4 regions of the Paenibacillus medicaginis genome follow, and region 1 is predicted to be linked to each of the others. Evidence: riboswitches for the same ligand, from Rfam matches in the RefSeq annotation. Region 1 holds a riboswitch; each other region holds the start of a gene.
What was found. A riboswitch is a leader RNA that binds a small molecule or an ion and turns the genes downstream of it on or off. The one in region 1 is predicted to bind cobalamin.
Positions count from the first base shown of each region.

Region 1 (4,826 bases):
CTGTCACCGGCTTTCCGTTATGGAAGGTCACCCCTTCACGGATATGGAATAGCCAGGTCTTATCATCCTGACGCTCCCAGCGATCTGCCAGCTTGGGAACCATCTGCATCTTCTCATTGAACTGGATAAGCGTCTCACCGATGGCCGCGCGTGTCAGCGTCCAGCCGTTCCATTCCTCTGCCGGATCAAGATTTGTCCCCAGCCAGAACAATGCCACATTCAGGTGCGTGCCTGCAGTTGCCTCATTTCCTGTTGCCGCAGACCCCGCAGCTCCAGCAGCTTGTGTACTCTCTGCACCGCCAGAGCCGGAATTGCCCGCCGTTCCCCCTCCACATGCAGACAGCAGCACCACCATCAACACCCATACAGACATACTTCCAAATCGATTCGTGTAAAAAGCTTTGTTCCGCCTATTCATTATATCTCTCCTCATGCTAGCGCTTATGTCTGGGATCAAGCACGTCACGCAGGCTGTCCCCCAGCAGATTAAAGATCATGACCGTGCAAAAAATAGCAAGACCCGGATAAATCAGCAGCCAGGGTGCGGTCTGCATATATCTTCGTCCTTCGTTCAACAGTGCTCCCCACTCCGGCTCCGGCGGCTGTGCGCCGAGTCCGAGAAAGGACAAGCCCGAGATGGACAATAACATGCCGCCGATATCCATCATCGCCATGACGATTAGCGGTGGCAGCACATTGGGCAGAATATAGCGCATCAGAATACGGACAGGCCGTGCCCCGCCGAGCGCAGCGGCAGTGATGTATTCCTTCTGCTTCTGCTGAATGACCAGACTGCGCACCATACGGGCATATTTAGCCCACCACACGACGGAGAGTGCCACTACGGTATGAATCAGACCGGGACCAAGCATACCCGCAACCGCAATGGCAAAAATAATTCCCGGAAATGCCATCAGTGTGTCCGCGAGCCGCATAAGCACGCTATTCACCCATTTGCCCGCATAACCTGCCAGAGCACCAACCGTCACGCCAATCGCAGCCACAACCGCAACCAAAATGAAGGTCATGAGCAAGGAGGTCCTTGCCCCGTACAGCACCCGTGACAGCACACAGCGTCCCAGTTGATCCGTTCCCAAGGGGTACTGCCTGTCCGGAGGATGCAGCACCTTCGTGAAGTCTGTTGCAAAGGGATCATGGGGAGCCAGTAAAGGTGCGACTATGGCCAGCACCAGCCATAGTCCGGCCAGTCCTAACCAGATGGAGAATAGCCGCTGCTGTATCCATAACTGTGCCAGTTGCTGTATCAGCATTCTCATTTATACGTCCTCTCCAAGTCTGAGCCGCGGGTCCCGGAGATGTGTCCATACATCCACGACCAAATTAATAGATACATAGATGACGGCCATCCAGATGACATAGCCCTGAATCAGCGGATAGTCACGTGCGATGATCGCCTCCAGCGCTAACTGACCCACACCCGGCCAGCCGAACACACTCTCTATGATCGCTGCGCCGCCAAGTAAAGTGCCTGCAGACATCCCGAGCAAAGTCATTAGCGGCAGCAGTGCATTCGGCAGAACATACCGCAGCATGATCGTGCCCTCCCGCACACCGCGCGCCTTAGCCCCGATCACATAATCCTGGGACATTTCCTCCAGCAGCACCGTGCGAATCTGCCTGCTATACTGTGCAATCAACGGCACAGCCAGCGTACAGGCTGGGAGGATCAGGCTGCGGACTCCTGAACGTCCCATGACCGGCAGCAGCTGCAGCTTGACTGCGAAGAGCAGCATTAGCAACAGCCCTAGCCAGAAGCTCGGCATGGAAAGCCCTGCAAAGGAAAACACACGGATAAAATAGTCCTTTGCACGATTCGGTTGCATTGCAGCTGTCATCCCTAGCGGAAAGGAGATCAGCACCACCAGCAGCAGAGCGGCACCGGCCAGTTCCAGCGTAGCAGGCATTCTGGACAGCAGGACCTCTGTCACCGGATATCCGTATTTATAGGACATGCCAAAATCACCGGTCAGCGCACGCAGGACCCATGAGCCATACCGCACAAGGAAAGGCTCGTCCAGCCCCAGCTCCGTCCGCACCTGTGCGACCAGTTCCTCTGAGGGAGTAACTCCTGTAGACATCAGCATCAATCGTGCAGGATCACCTGGCGACAGGTAGGTGAGCAGGAAGGTCAGGAACGAAATGCCCAGCAGCACGGCGGCCAGCTGAAGCAATCTGTGGACAATATATCGGCTCACGCCATTCGCCGTCCTTTCCTGAGGGTAGTAAATACTGCTGCGTAACAGCATGTTGAAAAATACACAAGCAAAAAGAGCGACTTCTCCCGTGTAGAAACGGAAAAAAAGTCGCTCCAAATAGACTGATTTTCAATGAAAATCGGACTCCTGTAACACCTTCCTATCTTCCGTAGGCATTGCTGTGTTGTCGAACGGGCAGGTCTCCTGGCTCCAGAATCATCATCCTTGCAGCGGCCTTCCCGGGTTATAAACCCAGTGGCACTTGCTGCGACTCCTCTGTTACAGTGGCGGGACCGCGCCGGTATTACACCGGACTTCCCTATTAAGCAGCCATCCTTGTAGATGGAGCACCCAGTTCCATGTATGCAGTTGATATGTTTTACAAGTGTAAAGCAGCCTCATTTCAGTATAACGGGCGGGCCTGAAATGGGCAAAGCTTTTCTGCTTCTTTTACTTTGCAGTCGGCCAGCTTCAAGACTGTGCTGTTCCATTGGACTTTTTACGTTGCATGAACATCTATGACTACGTATAGTATATATGTAAGCTATTTCTTTTAAGGAGAGTGAATGATCATGGCCCGCACCAAGACTCAAAAGGCCATAACCCAAGCAGAGCGAGCGGGAAAGCGCAGCTTTGCGGACAATCGGAAAACGAATGACCAGTACGGCGCTCTGTCGCAGCACGTACGAACTACCCCCACCAAGCTGGAAAAACTGCATAAAATCAAGCATAAAAAGCGGATCGGAGACGATGGCGCTTTTTTTCGTTTTGGGGAAAATTTGGCGTAGCTCTCCTACAGCAGGGCGGAAAGATGGTATCCTATGTATAATCCATACCGTACAGGAGTGAGCCGTCATGACATTAGCCCGCACCGGAGAGATCATTCCCAGAGAGAAAGTGAACCTGGACAAAAAATACCCGATTTACATTGCAGACACCATCGGCGTCAGCTCCCCATACCAGAAGCTGCACTGGCATGATGTGCTGGAGATCAATTATATTAAGTCCGGCTCCGGATACTACATCATTAACGGTAAAAGGTTTGAATTCCAGCAGGGAGACATTCTGTTGATTAATTCGAATGATCTGCACTGCGCGTATGAAGTGAAGGACCTTGTCATCATGGTCATTGAATTTGATATGTCCTGGTTTGTCAGCAGCCTGCGTTATGATCCGGAGATTCTTTCCCCTTACAAGGATATGGGCAGCCATTTCACCAACCTGCTTGACCGCACTTCGCCGCATATCGGGGAGCTGCGTACGCTTTTGCTGGAGATGCAGCAGGAGCATGAGCAAGCCCGTCCATCGTATATTTCCCTGGTGTATGCCCACTTGCTGCGCTTTCTTTCCTGTGTGAACCGTTATTTCCGTCTGGAAGACGCCAGACAGTGCAGCAGTGCGAACGTCAGCTCGCTTCAGCTTGAAAAAATGCGTCAGGTCATCCACGCCATGGAAGAAAAGCTTTCCCACCCATGGACCCTGGAGGAGCTTGCTGCCATTGTCTACCTCAGTCCGTCCAGGTTCAGCGATATTTTTCGCCGGGCTGTTGGCACTTCTCCCCTGGAATACCTGATTCAGCTGCGTTTGGAGCATGCGCTGATGCTGCTGGAGCAGACGCAGATGAAGATCATGGATGTTGCCATGGAATGCGGCTTCCGCAGCCTGTCCAATTTCAATCATTTGTTCAAAAAGCACATCGGCCAATCCCCGAAGCATGCCAGAATGCGGCAGCATCATACCCCCACGCTTCAAAAATAGCCATTTCCTAATAAAATATCACTCACAGTTGACACCGAAAGATAGGATTCTCCCTCATTGGGTCAATATAATTAAAAATCCAGTAAGATAACGTAACTTTACAGACGTTTAACAGAAGAAATGTATTGTTTTCGCCTTGTAAAATAAGAAGGAAAGACAGGTTGATTGACGCGGTTCTGACAAACAGAAGCCGCAGAGTTCCTGTTAAAGGGGGGGACGTTTCTGCAGAGCGGCGTTCGTACGGAGCGGCAATTGGCGGCCAACCCGGACAGCGAAGCCTATCGAAAGCCGGGACGGCTGGTCAGATTTGCCCGGCAGTGGGAAATTCAGCTGATGGTTGTGCCTGCGCTGCTTTTCATTATCGTGTTCAGCTACGTCCCGATGTATGGGGTGCTGATGGCCTTTCAGGATTACAACATGTTCAAAGGCTTTCTGGCAAGTCCATGGGTAGGCTTCAAGCATTTCGAAATGTTCTTCCATGCACCCGAGTTTTGGAAGATCATAAGGAACACTGTTGTCATCAGCCTGCTGAAGCTGCTGGTCGGTTTCCCTGCGCCCATTATTCTCGCGCTGATGCTGAACGAGATCCGCAACAGGGTATTCAAAAGGACGATTCAGACGATCAGCTATCTTCCCCATTTTCTGTCCTGGGTCATCGTCTCCGGCTTTGTCGTATCCTTGCTGTCTACAGATAACGGCAGCCTCAACATTGCGCTGATGAAATTGAACCTGATCGAAGCACCCATCAATTTCCTGTCGTTGCCCGAATACTTCTGGACCATCCTGGTGACCACCGGCGTCTGGAAGGAGATTGGCTTCGCCTCCATCGTCTATCTGGCGGCCATTGCGGGT
Region 1 covers NZ_JBHIRY010000015.1:50,738-55,563, reverse strand. The annotation lists gene ACE5LO_RS15760 (ABC transporter substrate-binding protein) at 1-418, opposite strand, end outside; gene nikC (nickel transporter permease) at 435-1,277, opposite strand; gene nikB (nickel ABC transporter permease) at 1,278-2,216, opposite strand; cobalamin riboswitch at 2,394-2,587, opposite strand; gene brfA (ribosome rescue factor BrfA) at 2,789-3,004, shown strand; gene ACE5LO_RS15740 (AraC family transcriptional regulator) at 3,072-3,974, shown strand; gene ACE5LO_RS15735 (ABC transporter permease) at 4,308-4,826, shown strand, end outside.

Region 2 (4,826 bases), on a different contig from region 1:
GTACAGAGCAATCACGAAATCTGCAGACGCTGCCGCTTCCACACGCCGGATGATCGTCTCCCATGGTGTAAGGTGATCGCTGAGGCTGATCGTGCACGCATCATGCATGACCGGCGCCCCCAGCAGCGAGGCACAGGATTGAATGGCGGATATGCCCGGGACGACCTCAACCTCGACCCCGTCGCTCCGCCGCCAGCCTTTCTCCATCAGCACCTCATAGATCAATCCCGCCATGCCATAGACGCCGGCATCTCCGCTGGAGATTACCGCCACCTTTCGTCCGGCCTCCGCCTGCCGCACAGCTTCCTGGGCGCGGCTCACTTCTTCCGTCATCCCGGTGCGGACGATCTCCTGTCCGTTCAGCAGCGGACGAATCAGGTCCACATAGGTGTTGTACCCGATAATGACTTCACTCTCGGCGAGCGCGTCCAGCGCTCGCTTCGTAATATGCTCCATATCCCCTGGTCCGAAGCCGATCACCAGCAGCTTGCCAAGCTTGTTCATATGAATCCTCCTCCATTACACAAAATTGTTCGCCAGATAGACTTTAAACTGTTCCGTACTGCGCGGAACGGGCCTGCCTTCCCGCAGTGCGGCAGGCAGGCTCTCCCACAGATCGACAATCACGGGAATTTCCAATCCAAGCTGTTCCATAAGCTCCTTATTGGCAAAAACCTGATCCGGCGGGCCTTCCATACGGCAGGTTCCCCGGTCGAGCACCACGATCCAGTCCGCCCAGCTATAGGCCGTATCCATATCATGGGTAGCCATGACGACCGTCACCCCGGTGCGGTGGATTTCATCGATGCTGTGCAGCAGGAGTCTCTCCGAAACAGGGTCCAGATAGGAGGCCGGTTCATCCAGCAAAATCACTTCAGGCTGGGTGGCGAACACCCCTGCGAGCGCCGTTCGCTTCTTCTGCCCCAGGCTCAGATGATGTATGGGCCGGTCGGCCAGCTCCAGCAAGCCAAGCCGTTCAAGCGCCCGCTCCGTACGCTGCCGGATCGTCTCTTCATCTATGCCGGCGCTGCGCAGTCCAAAGGCAACGTCCTCCCGAGGCGTGTTCAGAATGAGCTGCTGCTCCGGGTCCTGCAGCACCAGACCGACGGCCCGGCGCAGCTCCTTGAGCCCTTTGCGCCCATAATCCAAAGCCATGCCACCGTGCAGCACCCTTCCGCCCTGCGGCCTGAGAATGCCAACCGCGTGCAGGAACAGCGTGGATTTGCCTGCCCCGTTATGCCCAAGCACCGCTGTCTTCATCCCCCGTGGAATCCGCAGCGACATGCCGGCCAGCGCGGCACCTTTGGCATCAGGATAGATGTATCTTACATCCTGCCATTCCAGCACCAGTTCCACCATATTCACCTTCCTGTCATTCAATTCAGTTCAATAAGCGAATGCACAGCTCGGCAACGGCCAGCAGCGCTGTACCGACCCACCCTTCCACTCTGTAGCGCACAGGCATTGGCAACGAGGCATCCGGTCCCATACGGATCGTGCCCTCATAACCGCGCACGGTGTATCCGACAATAGCTCCGCGGTACCTCTCCATCGTCTTCGCAAACAATCTGCCCGCCAGGGCGGCGGTATCCGCAACAGCAGCCCGGAAACCCCTGCCGCCCCCGCGGAGCCTGCGCGCCAGCATCATGCTTGCGGCCGTATCCCCCAGCAGGAACAGAAATCTGTACATAATCATCGTCAATTCTATGACCACGGCCGGAAGCCGCAGCTTTTCCATCACCTTCAGCAGACCTGTAAATGGAGTCGTGAGAATCAGAAACAGAAAGCAGGACAGGCACACCCCTACCCGCAGCAAAAGCTCTTCCGCCCGCTCTGCCGCTTCGGGCGTGACCAGAAGCACATGAGTTCCCCAACCCAGCAGCACCATTCCCTGTGCAGGGCCTGGAGCAACCTCAATTAACAGCGCAGGCAGACTCAGTATATAGAAGAGCAGTGAGGCGGCCATCAAGGAAGCATACGGCTTCCATGGAACCCCGCCATACCCTACCGTCCATAGGACGAGCCAAATCCATACGGCCAACTGCACAGGAGGATGTCCGATATAAGCCATTACAAACATCACCGCTGCAAAGCCGCTTTTCCAAAGCGGTGAACAGCTGCTGAGCTTTCCTTGATAAGACAGGGAATCAATCCTTCTGAGCATCTGTCCGGCTGGCGTCCTTTCTCCCTTTGAACAGACCGATGATATAACCGATCAGTCCCGCACCCAACGCAGCCTGCAGAGCAAACAGCATGCTTTCCGTTTCTGGCGGCGGCTCCAGCAGCGGCTGAAACCATGGAGTATAGTGGGGATTGATCTGGGTAATCGCCTCCTCGGCGGCACCGTCCGCGCCTCCGAAGTCGCCACTCACCAGCAGCAGCGGCAGGGCGGCCAGCAGGATGACGGTCAACAGAACCAAGCCTGTTATCGTTCTTGTCTTCATGACGGCTTAGCCTCCTTCATGCCGCGCCTGAGCACGGACAATTCGTTCGGACTATATGCTTTAAGCCATTTCCACAGCATAACCGTCAGCAATCCCTCGCTGAGCGCAAGCGGCAGCTGCGTCACGGCAAAAATGCCGCCAAATTTCAGGAACGATGCCCATACTCCGCCGTGTACGGAAGGAAAGGCAAGGGAAAGCTGCACGGAAGTAACCAGGTAAGTCGTCATGTCGGCTATAGCCGCAGCGGCGAAAACGGCCAACCATTCCTTGCGGGTTGTGTTCATAAGCAGCCTGTACGCTGCATAACCGGCGAATGGGCCGGCCACGGCCATGGAGAACGCATTCGCCCCCAGCGTTGTAATCCCGCCGTGCGCCAGCAGCACCGCCTGGAACAACAGCACAATGGAGCCAATCACGCTCATGGGCAGGGGCCCGAGCAGCACTGCGCCCAGTCCCGTTCCGGTTGGATGAGAGCTGCTGCCCGTCACGGAAGGCAGCTTCAGGGCAGACAGTACAAATGTAAACGCCCCCGCCAATCCAAGCATCAGCTTCAGCTCAGGGGCTTCTTTCGTCAGTCGAGTTACACTGCGGACACCAAAAGCGAAGAAAGGAAGAAATAGAATCCACCAAAACAACGCCCAACCGATGGGCAAAAATCCCTCCATGATATGCATGGCATAGACCTCTTGCGGGCTCACCGCCAGAAAATACAGCGTAAATGCGGTAATCAACAGCCCCAACCCAATGCCTCTACCCCGTTTAAACAACTTATCCACCCCTTTCATATTCACAGGCTCAAAAAAGCCCCATCCTTAGAGGATGGGGCTTGCATGTACGCAATTCAGTCACCGTCAGCCAGGCAACCTTAAACAAGGCTCCTTTACGCATAGCTTGCCCGATATCCCCGGTCAACAAGAAGATGAAAGCTTCACATCCTCCTCTTCATCCATGGATGAAAAATGTTCCGGAACATCGGGAGCCCCGCGCAGGCTCGTCCACCGATTCGTACACCACTCCTTTCCGCGAAGGATTACGGTGCATATAGGCAAGGTAGGTCTCCTGGCTTTGGATCATCAGTCTTCTTCGTCTTCCCCGGGTCTGATTCGAGTGACATATTAAAGAAAAAAAACCTCCCCATTACAGTGGCGGGACCGCTCGGGATTTGCACCCGATTCCCTGTTACCCTTTGCCCCTTGGCAAAGGCACCCTGCCTGGTCGCTTATTCGATTGTGAGTCCATCATAACCCTGCCTTCGCGGAAAGCGCAAGCACGAAAAACATGAGATGCAGGTTCGATTCAGCCTCATCAAACGGTTTCCGCGTCGCCGGTCTGCTGAAGCAGCAGCCCGTTAGGGGAGCACATTCTCTCGACCAGCGCTCCGGCATCCTCCTCAAGGATGATCAAATCCAGATGCGTTCGACCCGCAAATCCCTCCTGCACGCTGTGGCGGATTAATTCCATTAGCGGGTTGTAGTAGCCGTTTACATTTAAAAGTCCGACAGGTTTGCTGTGCAGGCCGATTTGCGCCCAGCACAGCACCTCAAACAGCTCTTCAAAGGTGCCGATTCCGCCCGGAAGCGCAATAAAACCGTCGGCCATTTGGTGCATTGTGGCCTTACGTTCATGCATGTCCCTGACCTCAATAAACTCCGTCAGCCCCTCATGCACAATTTCCCGCCGGAACAATGCCGTGGGCATAATGCCGGTCACCTGTCCGCCCTTGGCAAGCGCGGCATTGGCAGCCGTGCCCATAAGTCCAAAGCTTGAACCCCCATAGATCAGACGCAGCCCGTTGCGGGCGATATGCTCCCCGAGCCGGGCTGCCTGCTCCTTGTACTCCGAAGCCACTCCATCGTTAGAGCCTGCAAACACACAAATCGACCTCATGATTCAACACCTCTCTCTATCCATATTCAGCAACGGCATCCATTAGTTATCTAATTTCAACTTTCTCGTTGTATCATAATAGAACTTGCGGCCTGTGAAAAGGAGAGCAGTAACCCGATGCCTTATTTTAACACTTTTCCAAACTCTGCTTTGACTCTTTGAAGATCAGAGGAACTATATTTTTTTGACTTATAGGATAATTACTTAAAACTTAATATTTTTCCCTGATCCATGCAAACTATTCAATTTGTGACCATTTCGACAAAATATTTTTGTTTTTTTCTTCATTATTTCTCATAACAACGCAAATTATAGGTCTTAGTAACTATAGACATATGGACTAGATTGATTATAATTCTCTATGTAGTTAAATTTTAGGAGGTATATGGAATGAAAAAAGTTATGACTTTTGGATTAGCTGCATCATTGCTTCTGTCACTGAGCCCCGCTGCTTTTGCGCAAGGTTCACTTCCAGCAAATCAAGCTGTGGATTCA
Region 2 covers NZ_JBHIRY010000004.1:135,557-140,382, forward strand. The annotation lists gene cobJ (precorrin-3B C(17)-methyltransferase) at 1-504, opposite strand, end outside; gene ACE5LO_RS06155 (energy-coupling factor ABC transporter ATP-binding protein) at 520-1,359, opposite strand; gene cbiQ (cobalt ECF transporter T component CbiQ) at 1,382-2,164, opposite strand; gene ACE5LO_RS06165 (energy-coupling factor ABC transporter substrate-binding protein) at 2,148-2,444, opposite strand; gene ACE5LO_RS06170 (energy-coupling factor ABC transporter permease) at 2,441-3,211, opposite strand; cobalamin riboswitch at 3,477-3,669, opposite strand; gene ACE5LO_RS06175 (LOG family protein) at 3,750-4,331, opposite strand; gene ACE5LO_RS06180 (hypothetical protein) at 4,722-4,826, shown strand, end outside.
Region 2: linked by a shared signal. The riboswitch ahead of ACE5LO_RS06170 (energy-coupling factor ABC transporter permease) and the one ahead of nikB (nickel ABC transporter permease) in region 1 are both predicted to bind cobalamin.

Region 3 (4,826 bases), on a different contig from region 1:
ATATCAACACAAATCACTTCAGCCCCCGCCTGGCGGGCGAACACATTAACAGCTGCACCGCCTGCCAGCATATTCAGCAGCATCTGGGGGGTCACCTCGGCAGGATAGGCGCTGACACCTTCCTCACACACCCCGTGGTCCGCAGCCATAACTACCACGGCCTTCCGGGCCAAATCCGGCTTTGGCTGGCCGATGATGCCGGCTGTCCGAATAACCAGGCTTTCCAGCTTCCCGAGGCTGCCCGGCGGTTTGGTCAATTGGTCCAAATGTGCTGCGGCCAGCCGCATGGCTTCCTCATCAGGCAAAGCTATGCTTTGGACAAGCCGCTTCAGAGCTTCATTCATCCTTCCACTTCCTAACCTTCATGTATTTAAGAACAGGGGCGTCTCTGGGTCCCTATTCCCTTCGTTTCAGCATGAGCTGCGGAATCGCGCTGTCGGGGTGGGGCATGACATAGCTGTTCACACCGAACCAGCGACAGATATTGTCCTCTGTGAGCATGTCCGCAGCCGTTCCCGCTCCCTCAATGCGGCCGTTTTTCAGCACCAGCAAAAAATCACAAAATTGAGCCGCCAGATTCAGATCATGCAGGACGGCAATGATGGTAATGCCCGCCTTTGCCCGCCACTCGGCCAGCAGCTCCATGAACTGGAGCTGATAATGCAGATCGAGATAGGTCGTAGGTTCATCCAGCAGCAGAATCTGCGGGTCCTGGGCCATCACCTTGGCGAGCGCAACCCGCTGCCGCTGGCCTCCGCTCAGCTCGTCCAGTTTCCGCTCAGCCAGAGGCGCAAGCCCGAGCTGATCCAGCACACGTTCAACGATATCCGCGTCTGCATCCTTCCCGGCCCAATCCAGATGAGGGTATCTGCCCATTTCCACGACATCCCTGACCGAATACCCGACCGGAGGCACCCCCTCCTGCTGCAGCACGGCGACGATACGTGAGAGTTCCTTGCGTCTGTAGGCAGCCGCGTCCCGGCCCTGAATGTGAACGATTCCAGCATCAGGCCTGTCCACCCCGGACAGCAGCCGGATCAGGGTCGATTTGCCGCTCCCGTTCGGGCCGACGATCCCCCACCACTCTCCGGCGGCAGCGCCCCAGTTGATATCGGATAACGCCTGCACCCGGCCAAAGGTTTTATACATCCCTGACACGCTGGCTGCCCTGAACTGTGTGCTCATCACGATAGCTCTCCTTTCCGCTGCTTCTTGTTGCGCTGCAGCAGGTAAGCGAAGAACGGAGCTCCCACAAATGCTGTAACGACCCCGAGCGGGATCTCCATCGGTGCCAGCAGCGTGCGTGCGGCCGTATCCGCCCATACCATGAAGATAGCACCTCCCAGCGTGGACAGCGGAATGATCAGCCGGTAGTCCGGTCCGGTCAGCAGACGGATCATATGCGGCACAACGAGCCCCACAAAGCCGATCACTCCGCAGACGGATACCGATGCCGCCGTCAGTAAAGTCGCCGCAATCAGCACCCACAGCTTCGTTCTGTCCACATTTACGCCCATATACGCTGCCTGCCTTTCTCCCAACGCCAGCATGTTCAATACACGGGCTTTACTGCACAGGAACACCAGCCCGAGCATGACGTAAGGAAGAATAATGCCCGGATATGCCCAGCCCTTCAGGCTGAGGCTGCCCATCGTCCAATACAGGATTTCATTGACGGTCTCCTTGGACATGACCGTCAGCAAAGAGACGACCGCCCCCAGAAAGAACTGCATGACCACACCGGACAGGATCAGGCTTTGAGTGGGGATTTTTCCGTCTTCCCCTGCCAGCAGGATCACAAAATATAAAGTAAGAATTCCTGTGGTGAAGGCCACCATTGGCAGGGTCCACAGGCCGAAAAACGAATACTGAAGTCCCCAGTAAATCAAAAATGCCGCTCCGGCCGACGCGCCCGACGATACTCCAAGGGTAAAGGGATCGGCCAGCGGGTTGCGCAGCACGCCCTGGAAGGCCGCGCCTGCAAGCGCAAGCGCCGCACCAGTCAGCATGCCGAGCAGAACGCGCGGCAGGCGCACGTTAACAATAATTTGCTCGGTCGGAGCATCCCAGAACGGCGTAATATACATCCCGGCCCACGGCAGGTGGTGCATCAGAATGCCAGCGATCTGCTGGACAGGAAGCCGCACGGCGCCGATGCCCAGGCAGATCAGCACGGTCAGGATCAGCAGAACGAATCCGGCCAGGCCGTACGCAACAAGCTTACGGTTCATTTAAAGATTTCCGGATAGATGGCCTTGGCCACTTCCTTGAGCCCTTCCGTCACACGTGGTCCCGGACGGCTGAGCAGGTTATCATCCAGACCGAACACGCGGTTGTTGCGGATTGCGTTGATGTGGCTCCAGCCGCCACGTCCTTTGATGATCTGCTCCAGACTCTGCCCATTCTCATCCACCACACTTTTGCTATACAGGATGACATCCGGGTTGGCCGCGATGACCTTTTCCTCGCTGATCTGATTCCAGCCTTCCGTGTCGGAAGCGATGTTCTCTCCGCCTGCCAGGGTAATCAATTCGTCCATAAATTCTCCCTTGCCGACCGTCCAGCCTGGTGAAAATTCAACATAAACCCGCAGTCTCTGGTCCTCGCCGATATTTTTAACGCCCTCCTGCACCTCAGCGATATCGGCCTTCATTTTATCGGTTACAGCCTTGGCCTCCTGCTGGCGATCCATTACTTTGCCATACAGGGTGATGTTGTTCATAACGTCCTCTACCGTCTTCGGATCGGTCTTGAAGATGGTAATACCCAACTCGCGCAGTTTGTTGACGGCCTCTTCGCTCATCGATATGCCTGTAAAAACAATGTCAGGCTGGGCAGCGATAATGGCCTCTTCATTCGGCTTTGTAATGCCGCCCATCTTCGGCTTGGATGTGGCCGCTTCCGGGTAATCATCATAATCCGATACACCTACGATCTCCTTGTCCAAACCAAGAGCGAACAGCGCCTCCGTCTCGGCCGGGGATACGGAAATCACCTTCTCCGGAGCTTTCTCAAAAGTAAACTCCTGTCCGGTCGCATCCTTGACGGTCAGCGGATAAACCGTAGCACCCGCCTCTTCCGTCGGCGCCGTCTGCTGCGGAGAAGCTCCGCTGCCGCCTGCAGCCTCATTGCCTGCCCCTGTATTGCCACATGCAGCCAGTGCTGCAGTCAGCATAAGCGCCAGCAGCACGGTCAGCCAACTCTTTATTGATCTAGTCACAGTGCTTACCCCCCTTTTCTTCTGTATAGTCCCGGCCGTGCAAAAGAAAGCCCGGCCCTCATGAGAGGACCGGGCTCTGCGTCAGCCGACATCCGCAGCAGGCAAGTGCCGTGCCGCGCGGATTCATTGCCGCGAACCCGCCATCCTTTCCGCGAAGGAGCGACGATCTAAGCGGACCAGGCAGGTCTCCTGACTGACGGGAATTGCTAGAGGCCGGCGCCTTCCCGCCGCAGTATTACCTGCGACAGTGGCGTATCGCCGCCCATCCCCGTTTCACAGTGGCGGGACCGTGCCGGAATTGCACCGGCTTCCCTTTTAACAGAACAGCGTGGTTTTCAAGCTTTCACCGCCGCTCTGACCTGGTCTGCTGTCAACTTTAATCAAGCCGTACTTTTCAAAGTGATTATAGGTGAAAAAAGGCAGCTGTACAACCCGAACAACCAGCAAGTCTGCCGTCAAATTAAGAAAAACGTCTATCGACGTACATTCACAGAAGACAGACCACATTTAGAGGGGGCTCGCTCAGGCTCTCATATGTACGTTTTTTCGTACAAAAACCTGGGAGGGGGCTCGCTCAGGCTCTCGTTTGTACGTTTTTTCGTACAAAAACCTGAGAGGAGGCTCGCTCGGGTTCTCGTTTGTACGTTTTTTCGTACAAAAACCTGGGAGGGGGCTCGCTCGGGTTCTCGTTTGTACGTTTTTTCGTACAAAAACCTGAGAGGAGGCTCGCTCGGGTTCTCGTTTGTACGTTTTTTCATACAAAAGCCTGGGAGGGGGCTCGCTCAGGCTCTCGTTTGTACGTTTTTTCGTTACTACTTAGGTCTATTGCATAGGCCTATTACAGAATGGGTTGTCCGCGAAGTGCGTGGGAAAGAGAAGGAAGAACGGGAAGTTCTTGCTTCAGCAATGTGGAGACGATGCTCCGCAGGCGAGCAAAGATGTCTGCCCCTTCTATCGTGCGAAACGCTCCGGAGATTTTCTGTTTTACTTTGACCATACGCAAATCCCGTTCCGCTTGGTTGTTGTCAAACGGAACTTCGGGTCGCCAAAGAAACGACAAGATGGCCGCTTTATGCAGCAACAGTCGTTCACCCAGATTGCCGGCCTTGCTCTTGATCTTTCTGCCGCGTGTTCCGGTCTTTGCTCTTACAGGGTCTTTCGCCCATTCGTGCTGACCGGCTTCCAGAATGGCGTCATATCGGGCTTGAATTTCAAGGATGACCTCTGCGCTCAGTGGTATTCCCGTTTGTCTGGATGCACTCGCGAGCCGCCAGCTTTCGGTCAGCAGATCGCCCATCTGCTTGGCCCAAGTATGGCCGTCGTGCTCGGCAATGCCCTTGCATTCCCTCAGCAGATGTACGTTGCAAAGCGCGTGACCAAACGTGTAGTGATCCTTGAAATACCCTTGCATGCAATCGTGGACCACCGTCCCCGTGTAGTCCGGCAGAAAGCCATGCTCATCCATCGCCTTGCTCCCGCGCTGGGCGTGGTAGCGAAGCAACGTATGCTGCCCGTCCGAGATCACATGCATCCATTGGGTCTTCCCGTCAACGCGGCATCCGGTTTCATCGGCATGCACGACGATTTTTCCTTGCAGACGGTCGAT
Region 3 covers NZ_JBHIRY010000005.1:28-4,853, reverse strand. The annotation lists gene cobT (nicotinate-nucleotide--dimethylbenzimidazole phosphoribosyltransferase) at 1-344, opposite strand, end outside; gene ACE5LO_RS06950 (ABC transporter ATP-binding protein) at 397-1,185, opposite strand; gene ACE5LO_RS06945 (FecCD family ABC transporter permease) at 1,185-2,231, opposite strand; gene ACE5LO_RS06940 (ABC transporter substrate-binding protein) at 2,228-3,220, opposite strand; cobalamin riboswitch at 3,383-3,598, opposite strand; partial or broken gene tnpC (IS66 family transposase) at 4,059-4,826, opposite strand, start outside.
Region 3: linked by a shared signal. The riboswitch ahead of ACE5LO_RS06940 (ABC transporter substrate-binding protein) and the one ahead of nikB (nickel ABC transporter permease) in region 1 are both predicted to bind cobalamin.

Region 4 (4,826 bases), on a different contig from region 1:
GATGGGCCAGCTTGGACAAAAAACCTTCATCCGGGACGGGGGGATTTCTCTGAAACTAGGCCCTCTAAAAGGCTGGAACAACTACCGGGTTGCTCCGTCCCTTGCGAAGCGGAGCTTCCGCCAGCGGTGGGAGAAACTGGACCGCGAGGTGCGAAGCGCGCTGCCGCAACCGGACCCGGCGCTGCAAAGGCGGATGGAAGCTGTTTTGCGTCAGCGGGAAAGGGGAGAGCGGCATGAATAGCAAGCATCAGGCTTGGCTGGATCGGCTGGAGGACGAATCGCGCGCGAAGCAGGAGCAGTTTATAAACGGCATTGCTGCCAGGCTGAAGCGGCCACGATTGACTGAACCGCCGCCTCATCCGCTGCGGGGTGCGCCGGAGTTCTGGCAGGCGTTCGACTGGAGCGAGCAGGAGCGAATCGACCGCTTTGCCGCCAATTTCAGCAGTGTGGGCGGACATGTGGCCAGACTAGCTACGATGCAGGACGCAGCCTCCTTCATCGCTGACAAGGCAGCCGAAATGGGCGCAAGAGCCATTCTCAGACAGGACCAGCCGGAGCTGGCGGTGCTTGAGCTGGAGTCCGCCATTCCCGGCGCGGACATTTCTGTCTGGAACTCGGATTCTGCGCATTCCTGGAAAGCCAAAGCGGCTGATGCGGACTTCGGTGTTGTTATGGCGGATTATGCTGCTGCTTATACAGGTTCGGTAACCGTGCTTTCTGCACCGCATAAGGGCCGCTCCGTAAGCCTGCTTCCCACCGTACTTATGATTCTTATTCCGGTGGAGCGGCTGAAGACACGGCTGGGTGAAATCCTGATGGAATTTGACCGGGCGGGGCAGGAGCAGCTTCCGGCAGGTATTCACTTTATTTCAGGTCCAAGCCGATCATCGGACATCGAGAATGACCTAACTATAGGCGTTCATGGACCGGGGATTGTCTATGCTTTGATCGTTGGGGCTCGTCTTTCGGACTTGGGTCCGTTATAATGAAATAATCCCGCAGGTGCCCTGGCCGTAAGGTCGGGATTAAAAGGGAATAGGGTGAAAATCCTTAGCGGTCGCGCCGCTGTAACCGGGAAGCCTCCTTCCATACATGTCACTCAGCATGCTGGGGAAGACGGAAGGCAGGCGTCGATCCGGGAGCCAGAAGACCTGCCTGCAGGTTCGCATCAGCCCTTCGCGGTTAAGGAACGGTGTACATAATATGGATCGGGACTCGTACGGGTCTGCGGTCTGTTCTCTTATGTACTCTTGCCCTCAGCCTTTTGCGGTCTGAGGGTTTTTTGGGTCAACATGAAGCCGGACGGGGAGGCTTATGCGAGATCACAGTGCATGGGAGAGGATATGGATGGAGCAAGTGGCAACGAAACGAAGGGTGCTCGGCCAGGTTATGATCTGCAACGGCTGCTGCTGCGGGCGGACAGAAAAGGGGAGGCCAGGAATCCCGCTCGACAGACTGAAGAGCAGATGGAAGGAAGAGAAGCTGCTCAAAAGCATCCAGCTGACGATTACAGGCTGTCTTGGCCCCTGTGATATCGCCAATGTCGTATCGATTCAGACGCCGGACGGTCCGGTGTGGTTCGGGGGTATTGAAGAGGAAGCTCTGTATGACGATTTGCTGGAATGGGCAATTGCCTCGCGGAATCAGGACAAGCTGCTGGAGCTGCCTGCCAATCTTATGCCTTACCGGTTCGAGCGTTTTCAGTAGAAACAACAAAAAAACAGACACATTTAGCTCACCGCTTTCAGGTGGGCTAATTGTTCGTTGGAAATAAAGGCTGGGTTGCAGAAGTTTTTAATTGCTACGGCATGCCCCTTTTGCATTTTTTGCCGTTTAATGAATGAAACGAGCCATAACTTGACAGCGTAAATAGGGAAGGGAATGACGGTACAACTAAAGCCGGATAAAAATCCTCTGTTATAACCGAAACTTAGGTTTAAAACAGGAAGTTTGCCGTAATGAACATACTATTTATAAGAAGGGAGAAGTACTGTTGGAATCCATTTGGCTGGAGTATGCATGGGCATTACTGATTCTTATTGGATTGGAGGGCTTACTGTCAGCGGATAATGCTCTTGTTCTGGCGGTTATCGCGAAGCATTTACCGGAGGACCAGAAGAAGAAAGCCATTAATTATGGGATCATTATGGCGTTTGTTTTTCGCTTCGTCGCTCTGTTTGCGATATCGTTTATTGCTAATGTATGGCAAATACAGGCGATCGGGGCTGCTTATCTGTTATACCTCGGGTTAAAGCACATCATCAAAGCGCGTTTCGGCAAGAAAAACGAGAATATTCGCGAGGACGTGAAGAAAGATGCGGCAGGAAAAGGCTTTTGGCCAACCGTAGGAAAAATTGCTCTCGCGGATCTCGCCTTTGCGATTGATTCCATCCTTGCTGCCGTGGCTCTGGCACTGGGTCTCCCGGATTCACCGCTTGGGGATTTCGGTGGTATGGATGGAGGACAATTTATCGTTGTCCTGCTTGGCGGAATCGCCGGGCTCATCCTGATTAAGTTCGCGGCTACATGGTTTGTAAAGCTGCTCGCTCAACGGCCGGCACTGGAGACCACGGCCTATGCAATTGTGGCATGGGTCGGTGTCAAGCTTGCTGTGATTACCCTGGCCCATGAAGATATTGGGGTGTTGGATCATCAATTCCCGCATAGTACAGGCTGGACCCTTGTCTTTTATGGTGTCTTGGTTGCGATAGCGCTTCTCGGATGGTTTGCGCCATCCAATAAAAAACAGTCACAGGCTGATGTGCCCTAGGATGCAACAGGGTGCATGTTGGCATTAAGCCACAGCCTCACAGAAGGAGAGCCGTCTGAAGCGGTTCTCCTTCTGTGATTTGACTCCATTTTCCCAATGCTGAATAATTAGAGTTACGTTACGGGTAAATAACAATGGGCCGTACAAATTCGCCTTGCGCGGGGAGAGATGATATGTACCAGTACATAGATGAAACCTATAGAGAGGTTGATTTCAGCAACAAGGATCTAAGAGAAGGAGAGCTGATCCGCTGTATCTTTATCCGCTGCCGCTTTAGAGCTGCTTCCCTGGAGGAAATCACCACAGAAGGCTGCCGTTTTGAGGAATGTGATTTTAGCGGCGCACAGTTGAATGCGTCCATCCATACGGAATCGGCCTTTGTGAACTGCAGGTTTACGGAAGCGAATCTGTTCGTCGCCAAATTTGAGCAGTGTAAAATGACGGGCTCGGACTTTGTAAAAGCCAGTCTGGATGGGGTGACATTCGCGGCGGGGGATTGGTCCTACACGAATCTGCGGGGGGCGCAGTTGTCCAAGCAGGATTTGCGCGGATTGCGTCTGGAGGAGGCGGATTTGTACGGCGCCAATCTCGAAAAGGCCGACCTGCGCAAAGCCGATCTTACCCGGGCCCAGCTGGCGCATGCTAAGCTGCAGGGAGCCGATCTGCGCGGCGCTATTATGGAGGGCGTCGATTTCCGCTCCATGGACGTTAAAGGCGCGCACATGGATATACATCAGGCAGTGGCCTTTTTGCGTTCATATGGGGCCAAAGTGGATTAAAGTGTATCTTGTAACCGAAGACCTAGGATTGTATGTTCATAGAGCGGTAAACGCCGGAAAATGCTGTCATGACAAGGTTTTTTATGTTAGGACCAGAGTCGGGTTATTCAGTTTCTTCAAATATGGTACACTTCTACGGAAATTAGCTTTGTCCGATGCTTTCATCTTAGTTTCAAGCGATTTCGCCGTTCCGAGTGCATACGGCAGCTTCACTTATCGGATAAACGCCCTGAGTTGGCCAAGCCGGGTTTGTGTCCGGCCAGAAAATGAATGTGGAGGTTGTCTCGACCCATGAAGAAATTATCCGCTCTTATTTTATCCTGTGCTTGTGCTTTGGGACTGATCTTCGCCCCTGCGACCGCAAGCGCACAAGCTATTTCGAAAGGAATGCAAAGCGAGCATGTGCTGCAGCTGCAGGAGCAGCTCGCGACGCTTGGTTATTTCAAGGCTGGCTTCACAGGTTATTTCGGCTCTATTACTGACTCGGCGGTCAAGCGCTTTCAACGTGACTACGGGCTAGCCGCGGATGGTGTGGTAGGCCCGGCTACGAAAGCCAAGCTGAACGCATTATCTCCTGCGCGCCATACGACACTGGAGCAACTCGCACGGATTATATATGCAGAAGCACGGGGAGAGTCCTTTAAGGGACAGGTGGCTGTCGGCGCCGTCGTTCTGAACCGTGTCCAGTCGGATGAATTTCCGAGCTCCATTCCCGCAATTATTATGCAGCCGGGGCAGTTTACAGCCGTGCAGGACGGACAGTATTACCTGACCCCGAATAAAACGGCCTACGCGGCAGCCCGCCAGGCGTTGAACGGGGTAGATCCGACCAACGGCTCGCTGTATTATTACAATCCGGCAATTGCCACTTCAAAGTGGAGCATGGCCCGTCCTGCTGTGCTGACACTAGGCAGACATACGTTTACGAACTGATACTTGTTCTGTTAGGCAGAACATTGAATAGACACGCTCAGGACCGCCGCAGCTTCGGATTGAAGCAGCGGCGGTTTTTCAATATGCTTTGTGCGGGAGATTGATTTTATACGCTTCTGCCTATACCATAGAGGAATCCGCACGAAGAAGGAGAGAGCTTTATGGGATTGACATCTGACTTTTTTCAGGGCAAGCTGGTAAAACTAACTGGAATAAGAGAAGAAGACACCGACATGATCCTGCGCTGGGGAGAGGATGCCGATTACCTGCGCAACGTGGATACTGACATCGCTCTGCCGTTTCAGCGCAGCCGGGTTGAGCAGGAAGGGGCACCAAATCCGAAT
Region 4 covers NZ_JBHIRY010000002.1:112,596-117,421, forward strand. The annotation lists gene ACE5LO_RS03065 (LutB/LldF family L-lactate oxidation iron-sulfur protein) at 1-241, shown strand, start outside; gene ACE5LO_RS03070 (LutC/YkgG family protein) at 234-986, shown strand; cobalamin riboswitch at 984-1,173, shown strand; gene ACE5LO_RS03075 ((2Fe-2S) ferredoxin domain-containing protein) at 1,348-1,707, shown strand; gene ACE5LO_RS03080 (MeeY/MeeF family manganese export membrane protein) at 1,994-2,770, shown strand; gene ACE5LO_RS03085 (pentapeptide repeat-containing protein) at 2,944-3,549, shown strand; gene ACE5LO_RS03090 (cell wall hydrolase) at 3,841-4,482, shown strand; gene ACE5LO_RS03095 (GNAT family N-acetyltransferase) at 4,650-4,826, shown strand, end outside.
Region 4: linked by a shared signal. The riboswitch ahead of ACE5LO_RS03075 ((2Fe-2S) ferredoxin domain-containing protein) and the one ahead of nikB (nickel ABC transporter permease) in region 1 are both predicted to bind cobalamin.